4 regions of the Kitasatospora sp. NBC_01266 genome follow, and region 4 is predicted to be linked to each of the others. Evidence: riboswitches for the same ligand, from Rfam matches in the RefSeq annotation. Region 4 holds a riboswitch; each other region holds the start of a gene.

Region 1 (3,301 bases), 640 kb from region 4:
GCCAACTCGCCAAGTACGGCTATGTGGAGGAGGCCGGGCCGGGGCGCGACCGTCGCGAGCGGCAGTGGCGGGTGGCCGAGGCGCAGCCGACCGTGCGGATCGCCGAGGACGGTGACGCGGTGGTCAAGCAGCAGCTCGAACGACTGGTGGTGGAACGGGAGATGCAGGCGATCCTCGATCACCGGGCGCGCGGTGAGCAGGCGGCGCGGGACGAGGAGCGCGGCGTCCCGAAGGCCGCCGTCACCGCCGCGATCGCCGTGCTCTCCGCTGACGAGGCAGCTGAACTCGAGGCGCAGTGGCTGGCCCTGCTCCAGCCCTACCTCGCCCGGGGCACGGCGGACAGCAGCCGGCTCCGGCCCGGACGCCACCGCGTCCGGTACTTCATGGCGGCGACTCCGCTGCCGGACTTCGAAACGGGGGAGAACGAGAATGACGCGGACGACTGACGGTGGCCCGATCGACTTCGTGAGCGCGGCGCCCATCACCGGTTCCCTGGCGGTCAGTTGGATCCACGGCGCGCCCGGCAGGCGCCCGGCCGACGACCCCGCGATCCAGATCCACCACTACGACGAGCACACCGTCATCCTGCGCCAGAGCAAGTCGGTCAACTACGAGGCGCCGTTCATCTTCCTGCTGTTCGGCAACGACCGGGCCCTGCTGCTGGACACCGGCGCTACGGCCGACCCCGACCTCTTCCCGCTGCGCGCCACCGTCGACCGGCTGATCGCCGAGTGGCTCGACCGGAACCCGGCCGAGCACGACGAGGGCCGCGCGCCCTACGAGCTGGTGATCGCGCACACCCACGGGCACGGCGACCACGTGGCGGCGGACGCCCAGTTCGCCGACCGTCCCGCGACCACCGTGGTTCCCCGGGAGGTCGAGGCCGTCCGGTCCTTCTTCGGCCTCGGCGACAACTGGCCCCTGGCGAAGGCCACTTTCGACCTGGGCGGCCGAGTGCTGGAGATCCTCGCCTCACCGGGGCACCACCAGGCGGCGATCACCAGCTACGACCCGTGGACCGGGCTCCTGTTCACCGGCGACACCGTGCTGCCGGGCCGGCTCTACGTGGCCGACTCCGCCGCGTTCCTCGCCTCGATGGAGCGGCTGGTCGCGTTCGCCGGCACCCGGCCGGTCACCCACGTCCTCGGCTGCCACGTCGAGATGAACCGCCGCCCCGGCGGGGAGTACCCGATCGGCGCCGGCTACCAACCCGACGAGCGGGCCCTGGAGATGACGGTGGATCAGCTGACGGCGATCCGCGACGCGGCGGCGGCCCTGGCCGGCCGGCGCGGTGTGCACCGCTTCGACGACTTCATCCTCTACAACGAGCCGCGCAAGGCCGACATGCTCAAGCTGATGGCCCGCGGCCTGGTCCACCAACTGCTGGACAAGTTCAGGAAGTAGCGGCCGGGCCGGCCGGCTCGCGAATCGCCTCGCCGAACCGCCTCGACTCCCGCGCCCGGTTCGAGGGCGCCGCCGCGTTCGTGGACCACCGCTGTGTGCCCTTGGCTGCAAGAGCAGCGGGCCGAGCACGCCCGCCCAGCACATACCTGCACACCTGCGCAGGCTTGTGGATATTGCCGCCAGGGCCATACGGTGGTCCCGCCGTGGTGTTCGGGAAGACCGGTGCACTGTGCTTGCCACAGGAGTCCGGAGCGGCCCTCGCCACTGTGATCAGGAAGTCCGCGCACACCAGACCCACCGTCACGCGGTGGGCGGTCACTGGACGCTTCACGCGTCCGGGAAGGCCGGGAACGGCGCGGGCGCTTCACCTGTCAGCCAGGAGACCGGCCACGGCACCGCACGACGAACTGTCCACGAGGTGCTGGAGAGGCTGCCCTGAGATGACCCTGCCCAAAACCGCTTCCGCCGCCATACCCGCTTCCGCCGCCATGCCCGAAGCCGCCGCGGCGGCCGGGCCCGCCCGAGCCGCGACCGCCGCCCTGACCTGGGAGCGGCGGGACTGGATCCGTACCGGCGGCCTGCTGGCGGTGATCCTGGGCATGCACGTGGTCGCCTTCTTCGTCCTGGTCACGATGGTCGCCCCGCACCACTACACCGTCGGCAACCAGGTCTTCGGCCTCGGACTCGGCGTCACCGCGTACACCCTGGGCATGCGGCACGCCTTCGACGCCGACCACATCGCGGCGATCGACAACACCACGCGCAAGCTGATGGCGGACGGCAAGCGCCCGGTCTCGGTGGGCTTCTGGTTCGCGCTCGGCCACTCCACCATCGTGGTGGTGCTGGCGGGGTTGGTCGCGGCCGGGGCCAAGGTGGTCGGCACTCTGACCGACGACAACTCGGGTGCCCACAAGCTGCTCGGCCTGGTCTCCACCAGCGTCTCCGGCGGGTTCCTCTACCTGATCGCGGCGCTCAACCTGGTCTCGCTGGCCGGGATCCACCGGGTGTTCAAGGCGATGCGGGCGGGCCAGTTCGACGAGCACGAGCTGGAGAAGCACCTGGACAACCGCGGCTTCATGAACCGCGTGCTGGGCCGGCTGACCAGGTCGATCACCCGCCCCGGCCAGATGTACCCGATCGGGCTGCTGTTCGGCATCGGCTTCGACACCGCGACCGAGGTCACGCTGATGGTGATGGCCGGCTCGGGTGCCGCCGCCGGCCTGCCCTGGTACGCGATCCTCTGCCTGCCGCTGCTCTTCGCCTCCGGCATGAGCCTGTTCGACACCCTCGACGGCACGTTCATGAACTTCGCCTACCACTGGGCGTTCTCGAACCCGACCCGCAAGGTGTACTACAACCTCACCATCACCGGCCTGTCGATCGCCGTCGCCTTCCTGATCGGCACCATCGAGCTGGTCGGCGTGCTGCACGACCAGCTCGACCTGACCGACCCGGTGACCGGCTGGATCTCCGGTGTCGACCTGAACAACGTCGGATTCGTGATCGTCGGCCTCTTCGTGGTGGTCTGGGCCGGTGCGCTGGCGTACTGGCGGCTGGCGAAGGTGGAGCAGCGCTGGCCGTCCGGTCGATGACCGCTCGATAACCGGTCGGCTCAGCGCATTCCGGTCGGTGCGGGGTGCCGCGGCGGGATGTCGAGCCGGAACCGCAGGCGGCAGATCACCGCGTTGGTGTGCCGGCGGATCGCCCGGTCCAACAGCACACCGCGCTGGTTCTGCAGCAGCCGCTGCCAGGGGTGCGGCAGTTGCGTCTCGGGGATCAGCACCACCAACCGGTCGTGCTGCTCGGTCGCCGCCAGCTCGCGCAGGTAGTCCACGATCGGCCGGGTCAACGAGCGCGAGGCGCTGGTCAGCACGGTCAGCGGGACCTGCGGGTGCCA
Region 2 (3,301 bases), 850 kb from region 4:
GATCGCGTCCACCATCTTGTTGGCGCCCAGCTTGCAGACCGCGGTGAGGAAGTCGCCCTGCGAGACGTAGCCGGCGTCCTGGCCGGTGCTCACCGCCGCCAGGCCGCCGAGCAGGATGTAGGCCTTGGGGTCCGCGGCACGCAGCGCCTTGCTGGTGTCGCCGAGCAGTTGAGTGTAGGCGGCCGGGTCGGGGGCCGGTGCCCAGAACGGGATGTTCGGCTCGTTCCACACCTCCCAGGTGTGCACGCCCTGCGGGGCGTACCGCTTGGCGGCGGCCGCGGCGAAGGCGGCGAACAGGTTCGGGTCGGCCGGCGGGCAGGCGTCGTCCGAGGCGCAGCTCGCCTTGCGGGCCCACGGCGGGGTGTAGCCGATGGTGGGCAGCACCTCCAGGCCGCGGGCCTTGGCGGCGCTGAGGACCCGGTCGAACCGCTGCCACTCGTAGGTCTTCGGGCTGTCCGGCTGGATGTCGTCCCAGGACAGGTCGACCCGGATCCACTTGGAGCCGGTGTCCACGGCGTCACCCAGGCCGGTCGCCAGGTCCTGGTCGTTCTTCCAGGTGAGGGTGTCCCCGTAGGAGATGCCGATCCGCAGCGGCTTGCCCGGGTCCGCCGGCGCCTGGCTCGGCACGGGCGACCCGCCGGCCGTGACGGCTCCGGGGCCCGGCTTGGCGGCGGCCCCGGCCGAGGGCGAAGCGGTGGTGACGGTGCCGGCGAGGACGGTCGCGACCGCCGATACGATGAACGCCACCAACGCCGCCCGTAGGCGCTGCCTTCTCCCCGTGTCCCTCACCATGCGGCACAGCCTAGGCCAGCGTTCTGAGACCGCCGCGTGGCGGGGCGACCCCCGTCCCGCGGAGCCGCGACCGGTCGCCGACGCGGCGTCAGGCGACCTTCCGGCACCGACCGCCTTACTGCCCGCTGTGTGCGCGACACTACACATGACACTACATATGGGGTGCCTCGAAGGGGCCACCACTACATGTATGCTCACTCTCGCTGTCGACGCAGGGGAACCCGGTGCGAATCCGGGACTGCCCCGCAGCGGTGAGCGGGCCCGCCCCCGGGTGGCCCGCCAGTCCGAGTACCTGCCGACGGTGTGCCGCCCGGCCTCCCCGCAGAGGCCTTTCACGCACCGCAGTACCGTCCGGCCTCGCGGGCAGGCCAGGGTGACGACGCGCGCGCCGCAACGATTCGGCGTGCCCATCTCCCCTGCCCGGCGCGCACAGGCCACGGACGCCTCCCAGCCCGCCGCCGCCCCAGGAGAGAGCGCCTTGACCGTCGCTGCCTCAGTTGCTTCCCTGCCCTCACAGGGACACGCCGACGCCGCCCAGACCGACCCCGGTACTGCGCTGCTCCGGCTGCTCACCGACCGAAGCGCCGACCTCCCCCAGGTGGACCCCGGCCACGTCGCCGCCGCCGCGCTGCGCGGCCGCCATGCCGGCTCGGACTTCGCCGAGCTTCGCGGGTTGGCCGTGGACGCCGCCGCTTCGATGATCGCCGAGGACCCCCAGTACTCGAAGCTGGCCGCCCGGCTGCTCGCCCAGGAGATCGCCGACGAGGCGAACGGCCAGGGCGCCACCTCGTTCACCGCCTCGATCGCCGTCGGCCACGCCGAGGGCCTGATCGGCGACACCACCGCCGCCTTCGTGGCCAAGCACGCCGCGGCGCTGAACGCGCTGATCGACGAGCAGGGCGACGACCGCTTCGAGTACTTCGGCCTGCGCACCGTGCAGTCCCGCTACCTGCTGCGTCACCCGATCACCCGCAAGGTGGTGGAGCGCCCGCAGCACTTCCTGCTCCGGGTCGCCTGCGGCCTGGCGGTGGGCGACAGCGAGCAGTCGGTGGCCGAGGTCGCCGAGCTCTACCGGCTGATGAGCCGCCTGGAGTACCTGACCAGCTCGCCCACCCTGTTCAACTCCGGTACCCGGCACCCGCAGATGTCCAGCTGCTACCTGCTGGACTCGCCGCTGGACAACCTGGACTCGATCTACTCCCGGTACGCCCAGATCGCCCGGCTCTCCAAGCACGCCGGCGGCATCGGCCTGTCCTACACCCGGATCCGCTCGCGCGGCAGCCTGATCCGCGGCACCAACGGCAAGTCCAACGGCATCGTGCCGTTCCTGCGCACCCTGGACTCCTCGGTCGCCGCGGTCAACCAGGGCGGCCGCCGCAAGGGCGCGGCCTGCGTCTACCTGGAGACCTGGCACGCGGACATCGAGGAGTTCCTCGAACTGCGCGACAACACCGGCGAAGAGGCCCGCCGCACCCACAACCTCAACCTGGCGCACTGGATCCCGGACGAGTTCATGCGCCGGGTCAACGCCAACGCCGACTGGTCGCTCTTCTCGCCGGCCGACGTGCCCGAGCTGGTCGACCTGTGGGGCGAGGAGTTCGACGAGGCCTACCGCAAGGCCGAGTTGGCCGGCAAGGCGGTCCGCACCATCCCGGCGCAGACCCTGTACGCCCGGATGATGCGCACCCTGGCGCAGACCGGCAACGGCTGGATGACCTTCAAGGACGCCGCCAACCGCGCCGCCAACCAGACCGCGCTGCCCGGCCGCACGGTGCACTCCTCCAACCTGTGCACCGAGATCCTGGAGGTCACCGACGACTCCGAGACCGCGGTCTGCAACCTGGGCTCGGTCAACCTCGGTGCCCACGTGGCCGCCGGCGCCACCGCCGCCGACCTGGTGAACGCCATGGACTGGGCCCGGCTGGACGCCACCGTGCGCACCGCCGTGACCTTCCTGGACCGGGTGGTGGACATCAACTTCTACCCGACCACCGAGGCCGCCACCTCCAACTCCCGCTGGCGGCCGGTGGGCCTGGGCGTGATGGGCCTGCAGGACGTCTTCTTCCGGCTCGGCCTGGACTTCGACTCCGCCGAGGCCAAGCGGCTCTCCACGCTGATCGCCGAGCGGATCATGCTGACCGCCTACGAGCGCTCCAGCGAGCTGGCCGAGCAGTTCGGGCAGCACCCGGCCTACGCCGAGACCCGCGCCGCCCGCGGCCAGCTGCACATCGACCACTTCGCCGACGCCACCCCGCAGTGGACCGAGCGCTGGACGGCGCTGCGCGGCACGATCGCCCGCACCGGCCTGCGCAACTCGCTGCTGCTGGCGATCGCACCGACCGCGACCATCGCCTCGATCGCCGGCGTCTACGAGTGCATCGAGCCGCAGGTCTCCAACCTGTTCAAGCGCGAGACCCTCTCCGGCGAGTTCCTCCAGGTCAACCCGTACCTGGTGCGCGAGCTGAAGGAGCTGGGCGTCTGGGACCAGCAGACCCGGGACGCGCTGCGC
Region 3 (3,301 bases), 4.0 Mb from region 4:
CCAGATCTGCGCCCGGATGGCCGGCAGCTTGGCCGGGTCCATCGCGGCGATGTTGGAGTGCTCGTCGAGCAGTTGCTCCAGCCGGGCGATGTCACCGTAGGAGTCGGCGCGGGCCATCGGCGGCACCAGGTGGTCGACCAGGGTGGCGTGCGCGCGGCGCTTGGCCTGGGTGCCCTCGCCCGGGTCGTTGACCAGGAACGGGTAGATCAGCGGCAGGTCGCCGAGCGCCGCGTCCGGCCCGCACTCGGCGGAGAGCGCGGAGGTCTTGCCGGGCAGCCACTCCAGGTTGCCGTGCTTGCCCAGGTGCACCACGGCGTCGGCGCCGAAGCCGCCGTCCGCCTGTGCGGCGGCGATCCAGCGGTAGGCGGCCAGGTAGTGGTGGCTCGGCGGCAGGTCGGGGTCGTGGTAGATGGCCACCGGGTTGGCGCCGAAGCCGCGCGGCGGCTGGACCAGCACCAGCAGGTTGCCCGCGCGCAGCGCGGCCAGCACGAGGTCGCCGTCCGGGTTCCGGCTGCGGTCCAGGTAGAGCTCGCCGGGCGCCGGACCCCAGTGCTCCTCGACCCGCTCGCGCAGCGCGGCGGGCAGTTCGGCGTACCAGCGGCGGTAGTCGGCGGCGGGGATGCGCACCGGGTTGCGGGCCAGCTGGTCCTCGGTGAGCCAGTCCTGGTCGTAACCACCGGCGTCGATCAGCGCCTTGATCAGCGCGTCACCCTCGTGCTCGCCCTCGACGGGCTCCATCCCCGGGAAGCCCTCGCCCAGCTCCCAGCCCTCGTCGCGCAGGCGGCGCAGCAGGCGGGCCCCGCTGGCCGGGGTGTCCAGGCCGACCGCGTTGCCGACCCGGGCGTGCTTGGTCGGGTAGGCGGAGAGCACCACGGCCAACCGCCGCTCGGCGGCGGGTATGTGGCGCAGCCGGGCGTGCCGGACCGCGATCCCGGCCACCCGGGCGCAGCGCTCGGGGTCGGCGACGTAGACGGTCAGCCCGTCCTCGTCCAGCTCCTTGAAGGAGAACGGCACGGTGATCAGCCGCCCGTCGAACTCCGGCACCGCGACCTGGGTGGCGGTGTCCAGCGGGGAGAGGCCGTCGTCGCTGGACTGCCAGGTCTCGCGCGACCAGGTCAGGCAGAGCGCCTGAAGGATCGGCCGGTCCAGTGCGGCCAGTGCGCCCGCGTCCCAGGCCTCCTCGTCGCCGCCCGCCTGCGCGTCGGCGGGCCGGGTGCCGCCGGCCGCCAGCACGGTGGTCACGATGGCGTCGGCGCTGCCGAGTTCGGCCAGCAGCTCGGCGGGCGCACCGCGCAGCGAGGAGCAGTAGAGCGGCTTGGCCCGCCCGCCCGCGTCCTCGATCGCGGCGCAGAGCGAGTCGACGAAGGCGGTGTTGCCGCTCATGTGGTGCGCGCGGTAGTAGAGGACGGCCACCAGCGGGCCTTCGGCGCGGCGGGCGGTGCGCTCCAGCGGGCCCCAGTCGGGCGCGGAGGCGGGCGGCGCGAAGCCGTGCCCGGTGAGCAGCACGGTGTCGGAGAGGAAGGCGGCCAGCTCGGCCAGGTTGGCGGCGCCGCCGTGCGCGAGGTAGGCGTGCGCCTCGGCCGCCAGGCCCGCCGGGACGGTGGACAGCTCCATCAGCTGCGCGTCCGGCGCCTGCTCGCCGCTGAGCACGATCACCGGGCGCGGCCCGGCGAGCAGCGCATCCAGGCCCTGCTGCCAGGCGCGTCGGCCGCCGAGCAGCCGGACCACCACCAGGTCGGTGCCGTCCAGCAGCTCCGGCAGGTCCTCGGCGCGCAGCCGGGCCGGGTTGCCCAGGCGGTAGGGGACCGGCCCGGCGCTGGCGCGGGCCGAGAGCAGGTCGGTGTCGGAGGTGGAGAGCAGCAGGATCACGCGGCTGGCCTTCCTCGGGGTCCGCGCCCCGGGTGCTGGGGGAGACGGCGGGAGTTCCTGGCTCCCAAGGCCCGTTGAGCCCTGGTCACAGTGGCGGGACCGCACCGGTGTCGCACCGGTTTCCTCCCCTGACGCCGTCTCGGGCGTGAGCGGACCAGGCGGCCCACCCGGCGGACATCCTAACGGGCACCCGACGGCGCGAAGGCGGTGCGGGGAGCGCGCACCAGCGCACTCTCCGCACCGCCTCGAGGCCGGCTCAGCCGCCGGCCCTGCGGACTACTTCCAGGTCAGCCCCTTCTCCAGCGAGAAGGGCTCGCCCCAGTACTGGGCCGTCGTGATCTTCACCGCGGGCGACGGTGCGAGCACCACCGCGCAGCCCTGGGCGGTCTGGCCGTTGGTGAAGCCGCTGGGCAGCGAGTCGGTCTTGCACTTGTCGAACTCGCCGATCACCATCACGTCCTGGCCCTGGGTGCCGTCCGGCAGCAGGCCGGTCATGTGGTCCACGGTGCTGAACGAGAGGTCGGTGCTGCCGACGTTCTTGATCGTGTAGCGGATGTAGTACGGGATCTTGCCGGAGACCTGGTCGCCCAGCTTCAGCGAGGCCAGGTCGGCGGGGTCGCCCGCCTCGATCGTGGTGACGGTCAGCGCGATGGTGCCCTTGGTGTCCCCGTAGACGAACGGGAGCTGCGCGGTCTGACCGATCTTGAAGCTCTGCCCGGCCGTGGCCACCTTCCCGTCGTCGCCGCCACCGCCCGTGTCGGCGGTGGCGGTCGGCGCGGCCGACGTGGTCGGCTTGGCCGCCTTGGTCGCGCCGCCGCTCGCCGGTGCGCTCGGCTTGGCGGTGGTGTCCTTGAACCCGCCGCTCGCCGCGGCGCTGGCGGGCGGCGTGGTGCTGGTGACCTCGTCCGGACCGCAGCCGGTCAGCGCGAAGACGCCGACGGTGGCCAGTCCGATCATGCCGCGGACAGCCTTGGTGCTGCTGATGGTGCTCATGAAGTTATGCCCCGTTGTTTGCCATGGGCCGTCAGCGGACGACCGTGTAGGCATAGTTGATAGCGCAACAGGACCGGTCGACTCCACTCGGCAGCCCCGTTCGTGACGGAGACCACGGCATTCGTTACGGCGTGCGCCGATCCCTCACAGGTCCCCCGCGGCATGGCCACGACAGCGCCCGGCCGACCCGCTCTCGGGTCGGCCGGGCGCGGCTGCCGCTCGACGGCGTCACATCGGGGCGAGCTGGGTGAGCCGGATGTTGTTGCCGGACGGGTCGCGGAAGCCGCAGTCGCGCCCGTAGGGCTGGTCGGTCGGCTTCTCGTTGAACTCCACGCCGCGCGCCGACAGCTCCTGGTACGCGGCGTCGCAGTCGTCGGTGGTCAGGAAGACCGAGCCGGCGCCGCCCTTGGCGGTCAGTTCGCGGATCTGCGCCTGGGTG
Region 4 (3,301 bases):
GTGCACCCGCAGCACGGGCTCGCCCCTGAGCTCACCGTCCTCGGCGGGGTCGGGGCGCAGGCTCAGGTCGGAGACCCGGCGCCCGATCAGCAGGGCGGCCAGGCCCGCTCCGGCGGCGACGGCGGTGGCTGCGGCGACGGCGGTTCCCCAACGCATGGCTCTCCCTGGAGTGGTGGCGGCGCTGACACGGCCTTTCCAGTCCACCGCGAGCCGTGCGGCGCGGCCACCGCAACGCCGCCGTCCGGGCTCGGCGGAAGCGGCAGGGGAGCCGACCGGGCCGGGCTGCTCAGACCGGCAGGGGAGCCGACCGGGCCGGGCTGCTCAGACCGGCAGGCCGCCGGTGTCCCGGCCGGCCAGCAGGCTCCAGAACCGGTCGACCGGCGCCTGCTCGGGCTCCGGTGGGCGCGGTCCCGGCTCGGCCGCGGGCGCGGCACCCCAGCTGCCCGCGCCCCAGTGCGAGGGCACCTGGTACTCGCCGCACAGCCCCGCCAGCACCGTGCCCAGGGTCTGCCGGGGCACCGGGACCAGCGCGCCGATCGCCGCCAGCTGGGCCCGCCAGCGCCCGTCCACGCACTGGCGCAGCCGCTGCTCCAGCTCGGGGCCGGCGCCCCGGACCCGGACCAGGTCGCGCAGGGTCAGCCCGAGCACCTCGGCCAGCGCGGCGCTGCACTCCTCGTCCCAGCTCCAGCGCCCGGTCGACTCGGCGTCGGTGTAGCTGCGCAGGCCCACCCCGATCCGGTTCGCGGCCTGCTCCCGGGACAGCTCGCGGGCCACCCGGAAGTCGCGCAGCGTGCCGGGCGCCGCGCCCATCAGCTGGTCCGCCGGACACCACAGCACCCGGGCCAGCGCGATCAGTTCCGTCTCGTCGGGGCGCAGTTCGCCGCTCTCCCAGCCGGTCACATGGGTGGGCAGCAGGCGCACGCCGTGCGCGGCCAGCGCCTTGGTCACCTGCTCGGCGGTCAGGCCGAGGGCCTCGCGGTGCGCGCGAGCGGCCTGCGGGGAGAACGGGACCGGGGTGGGGGCCGGTGGCCGGCTTCTTCGCATGCGCCGACGCTAGGGGCGGGACGGGCGCGGCCGCAGCCGCCGAACGCACGAAGTCGGGTGGTGGGCCGCCGAGGGCCGTTGGCGATCCACCTGGTTGACTCCCCCTTGACAGGCGTGATGGGATCCTCGGGCCAAACGGAGGCAAGGAGAGGAAGCCGGTGCGAATCCGGCGCGGTCCCGCCACTGTCACCGGGGAGCACGCCCGACGTACGGTCACGGCGGCCCGCCACAGGGTTGTTGGAAGGCCCGGGTGTGTGTCAGCCACCCGGGAGCCAGGAGACTCTCGCCGCCGGTACGTCGATCCAGGGCGCGGACCCTGAGTGAGGACACACGACACATGGCGGGGGTTTTCCACCGCGCGCTTCCGTACGCCCTGGGCGCCGTGGCCGGCTACGCGGCCGACGCCCGGTTCGGCGACCCTCGGCGCGGCCACCCGGTGGCCGCCTTCGGCCGCGCGGCCACCTTGCTCGAACGCGCGCTCTGGCGCGACCACCGGGGCGCCGGGGCGCTGCACACCGCCCTGTGCGTGGGTGCGGTGGCGGGCGGCGCGGCGGTGCTGGGCCGGGCGCTGCACCCGGACCGCCGGGACGGCGCGGCGCTCACCGCCGCCGCCACCTGGACCGTGCTCGGCGGCAGCTCGCTCACCCGCGAGGCGCGCACCATCGGCGCCGCGCTGACGGCCGGTGACCTGGCCGCCGCCCGGCGGCGCCTGCCGCACCTGTGCGGTCGCGACCCGAGCGCGCTGGACGAGCAGCAGATCGCCCGCGCCGTGGTCGAGTCGGTGGCCGAGAACACCGCCGACGCCGTGGTCAACGCCCTGGTCTGGGGCGCGCTCGCGGGCGCGCCGGGCCTGCTCGGCTTTCGCGCCGTCAACACGCTGGACGCGATGGTCGGCCACAAGTCGCCGAAGTACCGCCGGTTCGGCTGGGCGGCGGCCCGCCTGGACGACGTGGCCGGCTGGCCCGGCGCCCGGCTGACCGCGCTGCTCACGGTGGCGGCGGCCGAGCGGCCGAGCACCGCCTGGCGCGTCTGGCGGCGCGACGGCGGCGCGCACCCGAGCCCGAACGCCGGGCAGGCCGAGTCGGCCTTCGCGGGCGCGCTCGGCGTGCGGCTGGGCGGGACGCTGCGCTACGGCACCCGCGAAGAGCACCGCCCGGTGCTGGGCGCCGAGCTGCGCCCGGTGGCGGCGGCGGACATCGAACGGGCCTGCCGGCTGTCGCGCCGGGTCGGGCTGCTGGCGTTGGGGACCACGGTGGCACTGCGCGCCGCGGTACTGCGGAGGGGACGGATATGAGCAACGCGCTGCTGGTGGCGGGCACCACCTCGGACGCCGGGAAGAGCGTGGTGACCGCCGGGATCTGCCGCTGGCTGGTCCGCCGGGGCGTCAAGGTGGCCCCGTTCAAGGCGCAGAACATGTCGCTCAACTCGATGGTCACCCTGGACGGCGCGGAGATCGGCCGGGCCCAGGTGATGCAGGCGCAGGCGGCCCGGGTGGAGCCGGAGGCCGCGATGAACCCGGTGCTGCTCAAGCCCGGTGCGGACGGCCGCAGCCAGGTGGTGCTGCTGGGCCGGGCGGTCGCGGAGGTCGGCGCGCTGGACTACCGCGAGCGCAAGCCCTACCTGCTGGAGCGCTCGCTGGAGTGCCTGGCCGACCTGCGCCGCCGGTTCGACGTGGTGATCTGCGAGGGGGCCGGCTCGCCCGCCGAGATCAACCTGCGTGATCGCGACATCGCCAACATGGGCCTGGCGCGGGCCGCCGAGCTGCCGGTGGTGGTGGTCGGCGACATCGACCGCGGCGGGGTCTTCGCCGCGATGTTCGGCACCCTGGCCCTGCTCTCGCCCGAGGACCAGCGGCTGGTGGCGGGCTGGCTGGTGAACAAGTTCCGGGGCGACGCGCGGCTGCTCGGGCCCGGCCTGGACATGCTGCACGAGCTGACCGGGCGTCCGGTGCTCGGCACCCTGCCGATGCTGCCCGGCCTGTGGCTGGACGCCGAGGACTCGCTGGACCTGGGTGCGGTGGTGGACCGCTGCTCGGCGGGGCCGTTCGGCGCCGACGTGCTGCGGGTGGCCGTGCTGCGGCTGCCCCGGCTCTCCAACTTCACCGACCTGGACGCGCTGGCCCAGGAGCCCGGGGTGCTGGTCCGCTGGGCCACCCGGCCCGAGGAGCTGGCCGACGCCGACCTGGTGGTGCTGCCCGGCACCCGGGCGACCGTCGCCGACCTGGCCTGGCTGCGCGAGCGCGGTCTGGAGCAGCCGC

Evidence for each region. Region 4 has a riboswitch for cobalamin ahead of OG403_RS26815 (cobalamin biosynthesis protein). Riboswitches for the same ligand answer to the same signal wherever they lie in the genome.
Region 1: another riboswitch for cobalamin. It lies ahead of OG403_RS29260 (HoxN/HupN/NixA family nickel/cobalt transporter); the one in region 4 lies ahead of OG403_RS26815 (cobalamin biosynthesis protein).
Region 2: another riboswitch for cobalamin. It lies ahead of OG403_RS23330 (ribonucleoside-diphosphate reductase subunit alpha); the one in region 4 lies ahead of OG403_RS26815 (cobalamin biosynthesis protein).
Region 3: another riboswitch for cobalamin. It lies ahead of cobN (cobaltochelatase subunit CobN); the one in region 4 lies ahead of OG403_RS26815 (cobalamin biosynthesis protein).

What each region holds. Positions count from the first base shown of each region.
Region 1 is NZ_CP108458.1:6,816,859-6,820,159, forward strand. It holds gene OG403_RS29250 (helix-turn-helix domain-containing protein) at 1-446, shown strand, start outside; gene OG403_RS29255 (MBL fold metallo-hydrolase) at 430-1,404, shown strand; cobalamin riboswitch at 1,592-1,810, shown strand; gene OG403_RS29260 (HoxN/HupN/NixA family nickel/cobalt transporter) at 1,845-2,996, shown strand; gene OG403_RS29265 (APC family permease) at 3,017-3,301, opposite strand, start outside.
Region 2 is NZ_CP108458.1:5,332,431-5,335,731, reverse strand. It holds gene OG403_RS23335 (cellulase family glycosylhydrolase) at 1-747, opposite strand, end outside; cobalamin riboswitch at 977-1,106, shown strand; gene OG403_RS23330 (ribonucleoside-diphosphate reductase subunit alpha) at 1,298-3,301, shown strand, end outside.
Region 3 is NZ_CP108458.1:2,199,966-2,203,266, reverse strand. It holds gene cobN (cobaltochelatase subunit CobN) at 1-1,869, opposite strand, end outside; cobalamin riboswitch at 1,899-2,023, opposite strand; gene OG403_RS09035 (hypothetical protein) at 2,146-2,862, opposite strand; gene OG403_RS09030 (VOC family protein) at 3,091-3,301, opposite strand, start outside.
Region 4 is NZ_CP108458.1:6,180,658-6,183,958, reverse strand. It holds gene OG403_RS26825 (alpha/beta hydrolase) at 1-156, opposite strand, end outside; gene OG403_RS26820 (helix-turn-helix domain-containing protein) at 322-1,044, opposite strand; cobalamin riboswitch at 1,193-1,327, shown strand; gene OG403_RS26815 (cobalamin biosynthesis protein) at 1,382-2,338, shown strand; gene OG403_RS26810 (cobyric acid synthase) at 2,335-3,301, shown strand, end outside.